4 regions of the Thalassotalea psychrophila genome follow, and region 1 is predicted to be linked to each of the others. Evidence: predicted binding sites of a transcription regulator. Region 1 holds the regulator's gene; each other region holds the start of a gene.
The links. Region 1 encodes FNR, which switches genes on or off when oxygen is low (the NO sensors DNR and NnrR bind a similar motif). Its sites were predicted from a motif close to TTGATCTAGATCAA; they were not measured.

Region 1 (3,218 bases):
CGCTTAGCAAAAATTGAGACCTTGCTGATCAGTGGCGATAACAAAGCCGGAGTTAAAAACTTTAACCAACAAGTAAGCCTTGATCATACCTTTGATACTTGCAGCGCAAATGACAAACTACAGATACTAGCTGATAGGCAAAAATCAGGAAAAACCGTTGCTATGGTTGGCGATGGAGTAAACGATTCGCCGGTGTTTGCGCAAGCACATGTGTCAATTGCAATGGGTAGCGGCACTGAAATAGCTAAAAGTGGTGCTGACGTCATATTGTTAAACAATCATTTATCAAGTCTATTAAGGCTTAAACAAATAGCGAAGAAAACCTCTAATATCGTAAAACAAAATTTTGCCTGGGCATTGGCTTACAACGCCATTATTTTACCACTTGCTGTTTGTGGTTTTATTACCCCATATATGGCAGTATTAGGCATGTCAGCAAGTTCAATTATTGTTGTGACCAATTCATTAAGATTATTAAAGTAGATATACCATGAGCGTTATTTATATCCTTATTCCTATTGCTATCATTTTTACGGCTATTGCAATTTATCTATTTTTTTGGGCAGTTAAAACAGAACAATTTGACGATTTAGAAAAGCAAGGGATGAGTATTTTGTTTGACGATGATGCAAATATCGAACAAAGTAAACCCTCATCACCTAATGATGATAAATCAAACAAAGTTGATCATTAACATTCTATGGAATTAGATTTTTTATCCGCATTTTTCATTGGCATTGCCGGCGCAGGCCATTGCGTTGCCATGTGTGGAGGCATTACGACAATGCTTACTGCATCAATCGCAGACAAATCTAAAGCCAATATCCCCCTTATTTTAGCGTACAACTTTGGCCGTATATTCTCTTATGCAGTTGCTGGTGCTATTGCTGGTTTTACGGGTTCGTTAGCGGCTAAATCACTTGGTTTTCCTATATTATGGTTAAAGGTTATAGCCGCATTATTTGTGATATTTTTAGGGCTTTATATTGCTAAATGGTCATTTGCATTAGCAAAGGTTGAAAATATAGGTAAAGTTCTATGGAAATATTTACAGCCACTAAGCAAAAAGTTTATACCGGTAACTAATGTAAAACAGTCATTATTTTTGGGGATGGTATGGGGATGGTTACCGTGTGGATTAGTTTACTCAACGCTAACTTGGTCTATCGCTAGCGCTTCTTGGTACAACGGTGCATTAATCATGTTAGCTTTTGGCTTAGGTACATTACCTGCTTTGCTTACTTTGGCATCTGGCTTCAAATTTGTAACCCAAATGTTACGCTCTGATCAAATTCGTAAATTAACAGCTATTTTACTTATTTTTTACGGTTCATACTCGTTATTTATTGCTCTAGAACAAATATTCTAGTACCCTTCCGCTATTAACATTGGAAGTAGATTGTAAAGAAATATGCCGCAAATAATACCTATTGCAAATAACATTAAATGTCAGAACTGTAGTATCAGTGAACTTTGTTTACCATTTAGTTTAAATGAAACAGAGTTGAACTTACTTGATGATATTATTCAACGCAAAAAACCAATTCAAAAAAACACCCAAATCTTTAAAGCGGGCGAACAATTGCAAACCCTTTATGCAATTAGATCAGGTACGTTTAAAACATTTATTATTTCTGAGCAAGGTGAAGAGCAAATTACTGGTTTTCATTTAGCCGGTGATTTAATGGGATTTGACGCCCTTTCACTGAAGAGCCATCCTAGCTTTGCTAAAGCATTAGAAACATCAATGGTATGTGAAATACCTTTTGAAGTACTTGATACTCTATCAAGCAAAATCCCTAAACTTAAAGCTCAGATGATGAGCTTAATGAGTAATGAAATACAATGTAATAGTGAAATGTTGCTGTTATTAAATCGAAAAAATGCTGAAGAGAAGTTAGCAACGTTTCTTGCTAACTATGGCCGTAGGTTAGGTAATCGTCATTTATCTTCAGTTGAATTTAACTTACCAATGACTCGTAGTGAAATTGGTAACTATATTGGTTTAACCATTGAAACAATTTCTCGTTTAATGACACGCTTTCAAAAAGAAGGCTTGATCAAGGTCGAGAATAAATTCATTACAATTCTAGATAAAGACGGCTTATTTGAGCTGGCCGGTTATACCAAGTAATCCCATCTACCTACCTATTTATGCGTTGATTTATACCAAATAGATTTTTTGATTTAAATCAACGTATTAATAAACTTCCAATAAATTTTAATAACATATTTGTAACAATCGCCAGATCATATTAAGCTTATATCAGCTTAATTATTTTTATATTGGTGAACGTATGGAAAGTTATCAGAATATATTAGTCGTTATTGACCCTACAACGGAAGAACAAAAAGCATTAGCAAGGGCATGTACCTTAGCTAAACATTCCGGAGCTAAAGTCACCGCCTTTTTATCTATTTATGATTTTTCCTATGAAATGACTACAATGCTATCTGGTGAAGAACGTGAAGCTATGCGTGAAACTGTGGTTAAAGGTAGAGAAAATTGGTTAACTGATTTAATTGAAGATTTTGATTGTGATATTCAAACGAAGGTTATTTGGCATAATCGACCTTTTGAAGCTATTTTAGCTGAAGTAAGAGATAATAATTTTGATGTTGTCATTAAAAGCACACACGCACACCCTACCTTACAATCAGTAATATTTACTCCTACCGACTGGCATCTTATTCGTAAGTGTTGGGTACCATTGCTGTTAGTAAAAGAACATACATGGCCTGATAACGGCCACATCTTAGCTGCTGTGAATGCTGGCAGCGAAGAAGAAGAGCATCAATCGTTGAATAACAAAATTTCTGAAGAAGCAATCAATCTAGCTGAACTGATAAATGCGGATGTGCATTTTGTTAATTCATATCCAGGTACACCAATAAACATTGCTATAGAAATTCCAGAGTTTGATGCCAATGAATATAATGATGCAATGAAACAGCACCATGTGGATGTAATGAAAGCACATGGTGACAAATTTGACATGGCCGAGCAGTATTTACACGTTGAAGAAGGTCTACCAGAAGATGTTATTGAAAAGGTCGCTAAACAAATAGATGCTGAATTAGTGATTTTAGGCACAATTGGCCGTACAGGTCTGTCTGCTGTACTTATTGGTAATACAGCAGAACATGTAATAGACAGGCTCAACTGTGATTTATTGGCATTAAAGCCTGACGGCTACCAATCGCCTTTCCTTAAATAA
Region 2 (3,218 bases), 660 kb from region 1:
ATATAGCCTTTGTTGTTTTCATAAAAACTCCAAGCATCATTAGCAAAACAATATAAATAGCCAGGGTAATTTATCAACAATGGCTTATTAGCTTGGTGATCTGCCAGTTGCAAATATTGATGTGGAATAGCACTACCATCATGCTTGACCACTTGTTGATAATCATTATTATGCTTAACAGCTAATTTATTATGGGTTTGTCCGCTGTCGTTTGCTATCGCACTAATTAACGCAAACCAAGGTTTGTTTTCTACTCGTTTACTAGCAAAAAAATCTGTAGAAGTATTGTCACTAAAGCGTTTAATTAACGACTCAAACTTTCCTAAAAAGCTTGAGGTTGCACGAATTAAATCTCCTGCAGTGCGTTGATTATTCCGCTCAGTACCAAGCCAATCACAGCTCTCACTACCATCTTGCCATTGACCATTAGCACTAAATACATATTCATGGCCTTGTGCTAAATATACCGAAGTTCTATTCCATCGACACTTCGCATATACCTGTACTGTTGTGCTTTCATCAAGGGCAAGAATTTGTGTCGGATAATAGGGCTCATGCTCTATTGGTGATATACGCTGTCGAATAAACGCACTCGGATGAAACTGCAGTGAATTAGCTCTAATTAATGCCGGTATATTTCTTGGCCGAGAGCGTAATTTAGAAAATGCTCCTTTGAATGAGTTATGCAAAACCCCCACAGGGTTGGCTGTAATTAAACCTTCAATATCATGTCGATACTCTAAACCAAAAACTTTGCTTTGTTCTATCATCCATTGCAATGCACCGTTTGATAAATCACAGTCTTGGTAACCTCCCCCTACATCAGAATGTACACCTGGAAACCATAACTCTACTGCGTCATTGTGTTCAACGGCATTACTCCAACGGGTAACGGTAAAACTGGTTCGTTTTTCATCTATAGCCATAGCGTGACGAGCGTGTTTAATATGCTCAGCCAATTTAGTGTCATGAAATTGCCATGCTTCTTTGCGATCTAATAAATTGATGATCTCTAAATCATCCGGAATACCTAAAGCTCCGACTGTATCCCAAACGCCTAAAAAGGAAATTGGGATAGGCCCTTTATTATGAAAAAACTGCCAATGAGCTTTAGCCCAACTATTTTGTGGCAGTTTATCTTTGTAGCCACGCTTAAACGCGGTATCGACTCGCTGCCAACTATCTTTAGCCGAAATATCTTGCAGATCTAACAGGCCCTTACCTAAAAAACCGGCTAAGCTTCTTGCAGAAAAAGCTCCGCGAGAAAAACCAAATAAGAAAACTTCATCACCTTCTTTATAATTTAAACCTAACCAATGATAAGCACTGGTGATATGACGGTTTATACCTAAGCCAAGGGCACCACCAAGAAACTCATCAATAAAACCAATTTCTTCACCGCCGACGCCTGGATGATAAAAAACTTTTTGTATAACCGCTGAATTGTTTGCGCTTGCATTGATAGAGTTTTTTAAACGATAAACATTGGTTGGCGAGGTGACACCGTTTTCTTCTTGCTCAGGGTTATTCCACGTACCATCAAAACAAATAATTAAACGCTTCATATTGCTTCCTTGCTGATATTAAATTCTAGTAGGATCTGTTGAACAAAATTTGTACCGCAAAGATCAACAGCCCACAGTTAAATTTAGCTGAAAAATGCAAGTTTGTGAACTAAATGACGCTTATCAGGTATATTTTCCCAACCTCAATTTAACATCCTATACACCTTTATTGATTAGCCTTTACAGCATTAAATTACGACTTATTACACTTTATTTCTTGCACTGTTTTTTATTAATCAGCTTTAGATTAAATAATATCCCCTAATTAATTTGGGGATATTAAAACCATAAAACTTTGATCTAGATCAAACTTTACCACCACACAAACACTATATAGTGTGTTTAACAACAATAACAACACAATATATAGTTTATGACTTTTAATTGCCTACCGCCAACAATAGTGTTCCAGGAAGTGCCAAATGAGATCAGTTTATGCTTTAGCATTACTGGTTGCCAAGTAGGTTGCAAGGGTTGTCACAGCACTGAGCTTTGGAATAAAAACTTTGGCCAACAGTTAACCAACACAAATTTTCAACAATGGATTAACAAGTACCAAGGGCTAATTTCTACAGTGTTATTCATGGGCGGAGAATGGCAAAAAAATGCTCTTATAGAGAAGCTCATTTTAGCCCAAAAACAGGGATTGAAAACCTGTCTATATACTGGCGAAAATATTGTTGATGAGCAAATAAGTAAGCATTTAAATTATGCAAAAATTGGAAAATGGGATCCTGACAGGGGTGGTTTAAACAACCCTGATACAAATCAACAATTCATTGATTTAACCGCAGGTAACACCTTAAATCATCTATTTATAAAAGAAGGAATACAACATGTTGCGGCTTAGCGAAGAACAAATTAATAATAAAACAGCTTACATTGAAGAGTATTTTGCAGCTAAAAATGCTGCCGATGGCTCTAAAATGGATGCCAACGCCAATGTTACACAAAAAAATATTGCCACTTTAGAGGCTGAACTACTAAAAGATTGCTACGTGCAAATTAATCGTTCATTGGTAAAAAATAAAATCAGTGAAATTTTTGATGCCGATTTAGCCGAAGAATATAAACGACAAATTGAAGATCATGAAATTTATGTTCATGATGAAACCAGCATTAAGCCGTATTGCACATCAATTAGTATGTACCCATTTTTACTTGATGGTTTAACGAAACTTGGCGGTGAGTCAAAAGCACCAAAACATATTGAGTCGTTTTGTGGTTCATTTGTTAACTTGATTTTTGCTATATCCGCACAATTTGCAGGTGCAGTAGCGTCGGTGGAGTTTTTAACTTATTTTGATTATTTCGCCCGTAAAGAATTTGGTGATAACTACCTAGACAATCATAGCAAATCGATTGAGAACCACTTACAGCATGTTGTTTATGCATTAAACCAACCAGCCGCGGCACGTGGTTACCAAAGTGTGTTTTGGAATATTTCAATATTTGATCAATTTTATTTTCAATCAATGTTTGAAGACTTTGTTTTCCCTGACTTTTCTAAACCAAGTTGGGACAGCGTAGATAAATTGCAGAATTTCTTTTTAACTTGGATAAACAGTGAGCGAGAAAAAGCAGTACTTACCTTCCCTGTTATCACCGCAGCTATGCTTACCGAAAATGGTGAATGTAAAGATAAAGACTTCG
Region 3 (3,218 bases), 2.0 Mb from region 1:
CAAATCTGGCGCTCGTAAAGATCCAGTGATGGGAAGTATGGCTATGCCACTATCTGACGCTGATATAGCCAACTTAGCTGCTTACTACGCAAGCCTTAAGTAAACGATATTTATTTAAAAAGCGCATTTGATGCGCTTTTTTTGTGCTTAAAATTCATACCAGTCTCGACTTTTCATTGGTTAATAAATTATCTAATTTGGTATTAGTAGCGATATATGATTAAAATTTTTATCTTAGTAATAGCCTATTCATTCAGTGTGAATTTATGGGCAAACGAAACTGAAAAAAAGACTGAAACAGCGAAAAATCTTGAAGTAGCACCTGAAACTATAAGCCCAGATCTAATCACTCTTGCACAACAAGAGCTTGATTTTGACGAACAGCAATTACTTTTAAAGCAAAAGAGATTAAAAACACACATTGAATTTTGTGCGCCTTGTCATGGTAAAACCGGTATTTCTGTTGTACCTATTTATCCCAATCTTGCCGGTCAACATCAAGAGTATTTACTTAAGCAATTATTAGCATTTAAATATCGTCGCCGTAAAGATGCGGTCATGCAAGGCATGGTAAGTCGATTAAATGAAGATGATATGCTTGAATTAGCGAAATATTATGCCAATATTTCTATTGGTCCCTCGCAACCCAACCCAACTGGAGACGTGAATGAAAATACTAACTAATGCTCACAATTATATAGTTGTGCTGCTAACCATTGTATTGTTTTCATGTGGTGGAAACTCAGACTCTGAAAATGAATCAATTAAGGTAGAAGTAGGTATGAATCAACTTGCTGAACGTTATGTTAAGTTAGCCCTGCATGTAGGAAAACATCAAAGTTATTATATTGATGCCTACTACGGTCCGAAAGAATGGCAAGACGAAGCTGAAAAATTACCTCTAGATAAACTGCTAAATTTTGCAGAACAGTTAGAAAGTGATTTGAATAATTCAATTGCCATTGCAGGAGAGCAACTTCGCAGAGATATGCTGATAGTTCAGGTACGTTCGGTTAAAGCATTTATTGAGCAATTAAACGGAAAAAAGTTTAGTTTTGATCAAGAATCAATGGCTCTGTACGATGCACAATCTCCAAATTTAACTGAAGCTGATTTTGATAAAGCCCTAGCCGAATTAAATGAATTATTGCCAGGTGAAGGTGAATTGAACCCTCGATTAAAGTCGTTTAAAGACCAATTTGTTATTCCATTAGATAAGCTAGGAAGGGTGTTTATTGCGGCTATTGAAGAATCACAAAAACGTACTAAGGCCTATATCGAATTACCAGAAAATGAGTCGTTTAGCATTGAGTATGTTAATGACAAACCTTGGAGTGGTTATAATTGGTATAAAGGTAATAGTTTCAGCTTGATTCAAGTTAATACTGACTTTCCAATTCAAATAGATAGAGCAATCGACTTAGCCAGTCATGAAGGTTATCCCGGTCATCACGTATTTAATTCATTAATGGAAAAACATTTAGTTAATGGCAAAGGCTGGTTGGAATATTCAGTTTACCCTTTATATTCCCCTCTATCTTTACTAGCAGAGGGTAGTGCCAACTATGGAATTGAAGTGGCATATAATCACACAGAACGTATGGCTTTTGAAAAAGCTGTGTTATTCCCACTAGCAGGATTAGACCCTGAAAAAGCCGAAGCCTACTATCAAGTTGAAAGTATTTTAGGCAAATTGTCTTATGCTGGTAATGTCGCCGCGAAACGTTATTTAGACGGTCAAATTAATAAAGAACAAGCCGCAGCTTTTTTAATGAAATATGAATTAAGCACAGTCGACAAATCGAAACAACGTGTTGGGTTTATAGAGCGTTACCGTGCCTATGTGATTAATTATAATTTAGGTAAAGACTTGGTTAAAGACTATGTTGAATTTAGAAGTGGTGATGATGCGCAAAAACGCTGGCAAGTATTTGCAGATTTATTATCTAATCCAAAAAGTGCTTCAATGATGGTTGTACGCTAACAATTATTTCAGTAAATGAACAGTGAAAATTGGTTGCCCTAAGTTACTATTGGGTAGCCAAGTCATTATCTTTTTTACCTTGATCTGAATCAACTAAGCTCTGATCTCAATTGCACACTGATTAACATGAGAGTAACTTATGCAGTATGTAAGCTACATCTTGAGACTTTATGAGTACTACAAATATAAAACTAACCTCCGCACCTGATGATGTGCCGTATTATAAAGAACAACACAATGAAGTGTCTTTGTTTGAGTATGCCCATCAACACCATTTGCCAATTCTGATCAAAGGTCCAACTGGTTGTGGTAAAACTCGCTTTATTGAGCATATGGCAAAAAAATTGAATAAACCGCTTTATACAGTTGCTTGTCATGATGACTTAACCGCCGCTGATCTAGTTGGTCGGCATCTAATTGGCGCAGAAGGCACCTACTGGCAAGATGGGCCATTAACTCGGGCAGTTCGAGAAGGTGGTATTTGTTATCTTGATGAAGTAGTCGAAGCTCGTAAAGATACTACTGTTGTATTACACCCATTAGCCGATGACCGCCGTGTTTTGCCTTTAGAAAGAACCGGCGAGATATTAGACGCACATCCTGACTTTATGTTGGTCGTTTCGTATAATCCTGGTTATCAAAACTTATTAAAGGGTATGAAGCCTAGTACTAAACAACGCTTTGTAGCTTTAAGATTTGACTACCCAGAGAAAGAAGTTGAACAACAAATTTTAATGAGTGAAGCAAACGCTGAAGCTCATTTAGCCTTTACTTTAGTAGAGCTTGCGCAAGCATTGCGCCGCCTAGAGCAAAATGACTTAGATGAAGTTGTTTCTACTCGCCTATTAATTTATGCGGCCAAAATGATGTCAAGTGGCATGGATCCTTTAGAGGTTTGCAAATCTTGTTTAGCGGAACCATTATCTGATGATCCTGACACAATTAAAGCGTTGATGGATATAGCCAGAATTTATTTTGATGAATCGTGATTTAGGTATATAGTTAAAGCACCAGCTAAGTGTATGAGATAATTATGTTAATTAACCCAAAGTCATCTGTACATTTAGCCATAACATGCCAATCATTATTTTTGGCTAATTTATTGTTTTTGCCTGGTCTGTCGTTTATTGCTTTGATATGGCTACTATTTAAATATAAAAGACAAAGTGCCTGGCTAAGAATACATTTGTACAGAGCTGTGCAACTATCGGTTGCGGTTGGCCTTGTGGTATTC
Region 4 (3,218 bases), 490 kb from region 1:
ATATTTCGAATTTTTCAGTACATAGGCGCTATAACGTGAACGCATTAACTGTTCAGCAGTTAAAGGTAATTGAGTTTGGTTGATATGGTTTTCACAGCAAAGTGAGAATGATTTATCAGAGCCGCAAGGGCAAAGTTCAGTCAAAGTGTTCACTAAATTAAAAGTATATTTGTTTGTCACTATAGCAGATCAAAAAGCGGTAAAGAATACAAAACAGGACGCTGGTGGAACAACTGGAGTTTTATATCAATCATTAGTATAGATTGGTATTGTTTTGTGCTCTTTACCAAAATTGGTGGTATTTAACTCTAATGCAGGCTACTTAACTAAATTAATGTAATTGGTTCTGTTTCTTATTTACTACAATGCATTCGGTATTACCTTGTTTGGCACAACTCTGTAGCATCATTAATTGACGCTCGCTAAAGTCATGATCACAAAGGATAACTGTTGAACAATTTCCTTTTAACAAAGTACGGGCTATTTTATCAAACGCTATAGGTTGATGTTGGCCATTAACACGTAAAATTTTAGATTTATCTACAGTGTCAGCAAGAGTTTGCAAACTTGATTCATCACTATCGACACATAAAATCCAACGTTTTTGTTGTTGGTTTTTAGCACACACTTCAGCTAAGTCATTGCTGAAAAATTGCTCATTATCTACATGTTTAATTTTAAACCATGATTGGTTTAACCCTATGTTTGCATTTAAGTTGCTGTTTTTTATAGTGATTGACTTGTTCATTTGCTAGCTCCAGCTAATCCATATAACTACTGTATAAAACAACAGTATATGTAAATCTTATGTAATGCAAGAACTTTTACTGAGTTTTTATACAGAGCCCTGTTTTTGAATATTGATTTCATAAAATACAATTTTTAAACATAAACTGCTAACCTACAGAAAAGATATCTCAATTAGATAGTATGATGAATGGATAATGCATTGCAGCCAAGTGCGGGCCTTGGGCATCAACATGCCAAGTTAAAAGTGTATATTGATAAGCGACCACCACTAGAGCAATACCAACAACTCGCAACAATTGAGCCGGTACAAGAAGGTGAAATTTTAGAAATAGGGCGCTTGACTGGTAATCATTGGCGAAAAATATTTAATGTGTATGCAAAGCTTTGTTTTGAATTAAATCCTAATAATTTTAGTTCTTGGCAGAAGTTGCGAGATCAACAACTTCTCCAAAAAAGTAGTGAACAAGCATTAATTTTTAATCAGGCAGGTTTTCAAAAGTATATTAAACAAGGTTCAAAAGATGCAATTCATATAATTATGGGCAGAACCTTTGCCAGTTCATTAATTAATAACAATCAGTTCAGCACCGATCTTTTATGGCTAAATGCAGAGTTTGCTATAAATAAAAAATCTAAAATTGTTGTTTGCCCATATTTTGATTACCGTCAGCTTTCTAACATCAAAATTAGCTATTTGGCTAAATTATTAAATTCCTTAAAATAATTGAGTTATTGGTAATTTATACCGTTAAAAAAATGTAAACTAATTTGTTTTTATTGAATTAAATCAACTCTATTCGCCATTTAACACTATACTATTCACTATTGTTAAATCTATTGGCTAACAACATGATTAAAAATGCAGTATTAGTAATTAATTGCGGTAGTTCTTCTCTGAAATTTTCTCTTATTGAACCCACTTCTGGTAACATCTTAGCCGCAGGCGTTGCTGAGCGTTTATTATCAAAACATGGTTTTATTAAAATTAATTATCAAGGCAATAAAGAAAGCACGCCACTTGCCGTACCTTTTGATCATCAAGTAGCGGTTAATTTTATTGTTGAATTTTTACGCCAACATGATTTAGTTGATTGTTTATCTGCTGTAGGACATCGTTTAGTTCATGGTGGAGAAGAATACTCGACACCAACATTAATAGACGATGTGGTTAAGTACTCGATTAAAAAACTCTCAAAATTGGCACCATTACATAATCCTGTAAATTTAATTGGCGTAAATGCAGCGCAACAAGCATTCCCACATTTACCGCAAGTAGCCGTATTCGATACAGCTTTTCATCAAAGTATGCCAACTAAAGCCTATATATATGGCTTACCCTATAACTTGTATAAAGACCATGGTATTCGTCGTTATGGTTTTCATGGTACCAGCCACTATTATGTTGGTAAGCAAGCCGCTAAACTGCTAGGTAAACCATTTGCTCAAACCAGTGTTATAACTGCTCATTTAGGCAATGGCTGTAGTATTACAGCAATAGATAACGGGAAGAGTGTCGATACATCTATGGGACTAACTCCGCTCGAGGGTGTAGTTATGGGTACCCGCAGTGGTGATTTAGACCCAGGTATCATTTTTCATTTAATTGAACAATTAAATTACACACCTGAACAAGTATCAAACTTGTTAAATAAGGATAGCGGTTTATTAGGTATCTCAGAAATGAGTAATGATTGCCGCACTATTGAAGAAGCCATCATTAATGAGCAAGATCAACGTGCTAATTTAACCATGGACATTTTTTGCTATCGCATTGCTAAAACAATAGCCTCTTATATGGCAAGCTTATCTCATTTTGATGGTTTAGTTTTTACCGGGGGCATTGGTGAAAATTCAGATCTAGTCCGTACTCGCATTGTTAATTCATTACACTTATTAAATATTCAACTAGATGAGACTCAAAATATCGAAGTTAGATTTGGTAAAAGTGGTTTGATTTCAACCGCAACTAGCCAAAACTGTTGGGTAATACCAACTAATGAAGAGCAAGTAATTGCTGAACAAACCTATCAATTAATTGCTGGAGGTAAATAACATGCCACGTCGCATTATGCTTGTACCTATTGGCTTTGAAGTAGGCTTAACTAGTGCCTCTTTTGGCTTGTTCCACAAGCTACAACAGTTGGGAATTGATGTTGGTTATTTTAAACCAATCAGCCAGCCATCACGAAATATCTTAACCAATGATCAAAACTCACCCGCCGAGTTTAGTCATATGGATGTCGGTTCAATTCCCATCAGCTATGTTGAAGATAAGGTTGGAGATGATTTACTTGATGTGGTGCTTGAAGAGATTGTCGGTAATTTTGAAAGTATTAATAAAGAAATCATCATTATTGAAGGTTTAGTGCAAACCACACGTCAACCTTATGCGGCAAAAATTAACAGTGAAGTAGCACAAGCGTTATCGGCCGATATTATTTTTGTCGCCACCCCTGACAATGATGAAC

Region 2: the regulator FNR is predicted to act here: its motif matches at 1,861-1,874, upstream of nrdG (anaerobic ribonucleoside-triphosphate reductase activating protein).
Region 3: the regulator FNR is predicted to act here: its motif matches at 2,064-2,077, upstream of RGQ13_RS01185 (CbbQ/NirQ/NorQ/GpvN family protein).
Region 4: the regulator FNR is predicted to act here: its motif matches at 1,528-1,541, upstream of RGQ13_RS07275 (acetate kinase).

Annotation. Positions count from the first base shown of each region.
Region 1 is NZ_CP134145.1:2,233,988-2,237,205, reverse strand. It holds gene RGQ13_RS09075 (heavy metal translocating P-type ATPase) at 1-483, shown strand, start outside; gene ccoS (cbb3-type cytochrome oxidase assembly protein CcoS) at 491-694, shown strand; gene RGQ13_RS09065 (sulfite exporter TauE/SafE family protein) at 701-1,369, shown strand; gene fnr (fumarate/nitrate reduction transcriptional regulator Fnr) at 1,412-2,134, shown strand; gene uspE (universal stress protein UspE) at 2,298-3,218, shown strand.
Region 2 is NZ_CP134145.1:2,891,457-2,894,674, forward strand. It holds gene RGQ13_RS11800 (DUF2235 domain-containing protein) at 1-1,565, opposite strand, end outside; gene nrdG (anaerobic ribonucleoside-triphosphate reductase activating protein) at 1,939-2,415, shown strand; gene nrdD (anaerobic ribonucleoside-triphosphate reductase) at 2,402-3,218, shown strand, end outside.
Region 3 is NZ_CP134145.1:258,593-261,810, forward strand. It holds gene RGQ13_RS01170 (c-type cytochrome) at 1-103, shown strand, start outside; gene RGQ13_RS01175 (c-type cytochrome) at 217-684, shown strand; gene RGQ13_RS01180 (hypothetical protein) at 668-1,984, shown strand; gene RGQ13_RS01185 (CbbQ/NirQ/NorQ/GpvN family protein) at 2,155-2,973, shown strand; gene RGQ13_RS01190 (hypothetical protein) at 3,018-3,218, shown strand, end outside.
Region 4 is NZ_CP134145.1:1,742,200-1,745,417, forward strand. It holds gene RGQ13_RS07260 (YchJ family protein) at 1-144, opposite strand, end outside; gene RGQ13_RS07265 (hypothetical protein) at 332-748, opposite strand; gene RGQ13_RS07270 (DUF6942 family protein) at 938-1,474, shown strand; gene RGQ13_RS07275 (acetate kinase) at 1,600-2,802, shown strand; gene pta (phosphate acetyltransferase) at 2,804-3,218, shown strand, end outside.